DNA from 2 places in the Clostridium sp. TJA085 genome. Region 2 is predicted to be linked to the other one. Evidence: predicted binding sites of a transcription regulator. Region 2 holds the regulator's gene; the other holds the start of a gene.

Region 1 (2,423 bases), on a different contig from region 2:
TTTTTTCTGAAAATTTTATAGATTTTATAAAATCTAATTCATCTTTTATAGACATTTGAGTAAATTCATAAATATTTTTATCACCAACAGTTACAGATAATGCTTCCTTTGAAAGTCTTGCCCCCTTACATTTTGGACAATGTTTATTACTCATGTATTGTTCTATTTCACCTTTTATTAAATCTGAATTTGTTTCTCTATATCTTCTTTGAAGGGCATTTATTTCACCTTCCCATACAGAATTATATGTTGCTTTTACACCATCTTTAACATAATCAACCTTTAATCTTTTACCTTCTGTTCCATATAACAATACTTTAACAACTTCATTTGATAAATCTTTTATTGGTGTATTTAAATCAAAGTTATATTCTTTGCTTAAAGCTTTTAAAAAGGCAAATGTCCATGAATCTTCTTTTAGTCTACCTTCACCCCAACAAGCTATGGCACCTTCCATTATACTTAAATCTTTATTTGGTATTATTAAATTTTCATCTATTTCAATTAATGAACCAAGTCCATCACAATAATCACATTTACCAAAAGGTGAATTAAAAGAAAACATTCTAGGTGCTAATTCCTCAATACTTATATTACAATCAGGACAAGCAAAATTTTCACTATAAAGAGTATCTTCTCCACCTATCTCATTAATAATAACTAATCCTTCTCCAAGCTTTAATGCCGTTTCTATTGAATCAGTTAACCTTTTTTCTATTCCTTCTTTTATTACTAATCTATCTACAATTGCTTCTATATTATGCTTTTTATTCTTTTCTAATTTTACTTCATCTTCCGTAAGGTCATATACCTCACCATCTATTCTTGCTCTTATAAAACCATTTTTCTTTATATTTTCTAATAATTTTTCATGAGCTCCTTTTCTACCTCTTATAACTGGTGCTAAAATTTGAACTTTTGTTCTCTCTTCTAACGCCATAACTTTATCAATTATTTGATCTACAGATTGTTTGCTTATTACTTTTCCACACTTTGGGCAATGTGGAATTCCTACTCTTGCGTAAAGCAATCTTAAATAATCATATATTTCTGTTATAGTTCCAACTGTTGACCTAGGATTTTTACTTGTTGTTTTTTGGTCTATTGATATAGCTGGTGATAATCCTTCGATATTTTCAACATCTGGTTTATTCATTTGACCTAAAAACTGTCTTGCATAAGCTGAAAGAGATTCCACATATCTTCTTTGACCTTCAGCATATAATGTATCAAAAGCTAATGATGATTTACCTGAACCTGAAAGTCCAGTAAATACAATTAACTTATCTCTAGGTATTTCTAAACTAACATTTTTTAAATTATGTACTTTAGCTCCTTTTATTATAATTTTATCTTTCATATAACTACCTCTCTTTTAACTTAAGTTTATAATTAAATACACGAACATATATTCTCATTATTAATTTTAAATTTATCTCTCTTTATTGTCAATTATACCATTCATTCAGTTCTTTAATAATTAATATTATTTAATAATTATATACTTTATTTGAATAAAAAAAGCTAAACAATATAATATTATATTGTTTAGCTTTTATTTCATTTATGTATAAACTCTTTATTATAAATTTTTTTCTCTTATTATTATTTCAGCAGCAGCCTCTGCCATTTCTCCTGTAAATCTTACACATTGATCTTTGTGTTCTTTTGAACCCATAACCATACCTTTTGTTAACACACTACAGCAAGTTAGCTTATTTGCTTCTCTAAATCTATCATGTAATTCTTTTGATAGTTCTAAAGTCTTATTTACCTCTTCTCCACCTAGTTCATTTCTACCAAATATCATTCCTATAGCCATTACAGCACCTGTTAAAGCTCCACATGTACATCCAGCTCTCCCTATTCCTACTGGAAATCCTGATGCAAATTTTATTACGTCATCACTTAACTCTGGCATAAATTCATCTTTTAAAGTTTTAACTATAGATTCTGAACAGAACAGTTGTCCATCTCTGTAATATTTTTCAGCTGTTTCTTTTATTCTAAGTAATCTTTCATCTTTCATAATTAACGCCTCCTAAATTATATACAAAATAATTTTATCATATTATTTAATTATATTCTGTTATATTTCTTTCACTTTTTTTATTAAAACACTTCTGTTATTTAATTATTTTCCTTTAATAATTTATAAATTTGGTCTATCTTATAAATAAAAAAGCTAACCGATAATCTTTAAAATACCGATTAGCTTTTTATTATTTTTTAAGTTTATTTATCATATCTCTAAGTTCAGCAGCTCTTTCAAACTGAAGATTTTTAGAAGCATCCATCATTTCATCTGTATATTTCTTAATTAAATCTTCTCTTTCTTTCTTAGTCATATTTTTAGGTTGATGTTCTATTTCATACTTAGTTTCTTCTTCAGCCACTTTAGTAGCTTCTATTACTTCCCTTAC
Region 2 (2,423 bases):
TGCAGGATTTGAAGCTAAGCCTAAAGCTTTTGATAAAAGAACTGATATAGTTCAAACTATAATCTTTAGAAATAAAGAAAGATTAATTGAATTTATAAAAGGAATACAGTTCGGTTCACCTGTAGATTCATTTGTTCATTGTATCCCAACACCAATGCCTGGATATGAAGATGAAGTTATAATGGCAGCTGGAGCATTTATTCAAGGATCTTCAATAGAGTTATCAGCTGATGCTCCAATAAGAGAACCTTATATAGCATATATTCAAGGTGGACTTACATTTGATCATGCTAAAATAGGTATATTAATAGCTTTAAATAATGTTTTAAATAGTTAGCTTAAAGTAAAAGACTTAGTTTTTAAACTAAGTCTTTTATTTATTTAAAATCTTAAGTTCTGATTTATTTGAAATTTTAACTTTATAATTTTTAAATAAATTTCTATTTAATAAATAAAACTCTTTATTAAAATTATCTAATTTTTCATTTATATATAATTCTTCCTCTTTAATCATTTGACCTTCTTTGACTATAGTTACTCCATTAAAAACAAATTTAGATTTTTTATAAAATATTAAAACTATAAAATTATAAATATCCATAGATGAATATAATATATTTACAGATATTAAACAAATAATATATAAATTATTGTAATCTAATATTAAAGGAACTATAGTTAAAAATATAATAGGAGAAAGAATAGATATAATATGTCTATATTTTTTTAGTTCTCTAGTATTAGCAATAGAAATGTGTAAGTTATCTTTCCAAAATATTAAATAAGTATTTTTAAAATCAAAATAAAAAATATATTTTATAAATATTCTAATAATAAAACATAAAATAGAATAGAGTAGTATTAATTTAAAATATGTTATAAATGTTATTATAAATTTTCCATTATAATTTATTAAATTATATCCTAATAAATAAAAAATATAAAAAAACATTAATATAAATATAAAAAATCTTATATTGAAAGCATAATTTTCTTTATAGGTATTAGTTTCTTTTATTAAAATTTTCACTTTTCATACTCCTTATAAATATAAAATAAAAAAGAGACTCATACTTTTTATATATGAACCTCTTAATTAATATATTCTTAATATGATCTAAAAATCCCAACTAACTTACCTAATATTTTACAATCATCAACTATCATAGGTAACATAGCATCATTTTCGGGTTGTAATCTTATATGATCATTTTCTTTAAAAAATCTCTTAATAGTTGAAGAGTCATCAATTAAAGCTACTACTATATCACCATTAGAAGCATGTTGAGTTTTTTCTATAATGGCTAAATCTCCATCATTAATTCCAGCATTTATCATACTATTACCGCTTACTCTAAGCATAAAAAGTTCATTGTTGTGCTTAATAAAATCAAGTGGCAATGTAAAAGTATCTTCAATATTTTCAGTAGCTAATATAGGAGTGCCTGCTGTTATATTTCCAACTATAGGAATATTTATCATTTCACGTTTTGGTTGTAAGAATTCAACGATTTCTAATGCCCTAGGTTTTGTAGGATCTCTCTTTATAAGCCCCTTTTTTTCTAATCTTTTTAAGTGCCCATGTACTGTTGATGTAGATTTTAAGCTAACCGCTTCACAAATCTCTCTTACAGATGGTGGGTAACCTTTATTTTCAGTATAATTTTTTAGGAATTCATATATTTGACTTTGTTTATCTTTACCATCTAACATTGCATAGCACCTCACGTTTTTTATTAATTATAACATATGATTATTAATATATCAAACTTATGTTCTAAGAACATTAGTTCCATTTGCTATATTCATTTTTATTTGTTATAATGTAATTTGATTTTGCACTTTAGAAGGTGGTGTATGTATGAAAAACAAATATAACGAAGATGATTATTGCGATTTATATGAAAATAAAATTTGCGATAATTGCGGTAAATGTTTAGAAAATGAAGGTGTTGATATAAGAGCTATAAAAATAGAAGATATATCAAAAAATATAGAAGAAAATAAATTTCTTGAAGAAGAATTTAAAAATACAATAGCTAAAGCTAAAAATATTGATCCTTCTTTAGAAAAAGAAGACTTAGAAAAAGCTTTAAAAGAAGCTTATTCAATGATACAAGGACAACTAGACGATTCTATATCTAAAAGCGATGAGCAAGAAGATTATGTAGATGCATTTGAGTTTGTAGAATATTTAGATGAAGCAAACCTTGATTATGATTCTTTAGAAGATAACACAGAAGAAATATTTCCTGGAGTAAGAAGATTGGTTAAAAGAAGCAACTAAATTAAATTTAGTTGCTTCTTTTATTTTGGTATAATTTATACATTTTAATAAAATACTATTATTGTAGCAATTTACATGATAGGAGAGATATTATATGAAGAAAACTAAATTATTAATTATTATAGGATTATTAGCA

What was found. The regulator LexA, encoded in region 2, represses DNA repair genes until DNA is damaged. The targets are predictions, from matches to a motif close to CNAACANNTGTTNG.
Region 1: the regulator LexA is predicted to act here: its motif matches at 1,402-1,415, upstream of uvrA (excinuclease ABC subunit UvrA).

The regions. Positions count from the first base shown of each region.
Region 1 is NZ_JBZEEZ010000002.1:421,361-423,783, forward strand. It holds gene uvrA (excinuclease ABC subunit UvrA) at 1-1,360, opposite strand, end outside; gene AC4FQW_RS09150 (C-GCAxxG-C-C family (seleno)protein) at 1,583-2,029, opposite strand; gene uvrB (excinuclease ABC subunit UvrB) at 2,223-2,423, opposite strand, start outside.
Region 2 is NZ_JBZEEZ010000001.1:513,567-515,989, forward strand. It holds gene AC4FQW_RS02790 (methionine gamma-lyase family protein) at 1-337, shown strand, start outside; gene AC4FQW_RS02795 (hypothetical protein) at 374-601, opposite strand; gene lexA (transcriptional repressor LexA) at 1,108-1,713, opposite strand; gene AC4FQW_RS02805 (hypothetical protein) at 1,862-2,287, shown strand; gene AC4FQW_RS02810 (hypothetical protein) at 2,382-2,423, shown strand, end outside.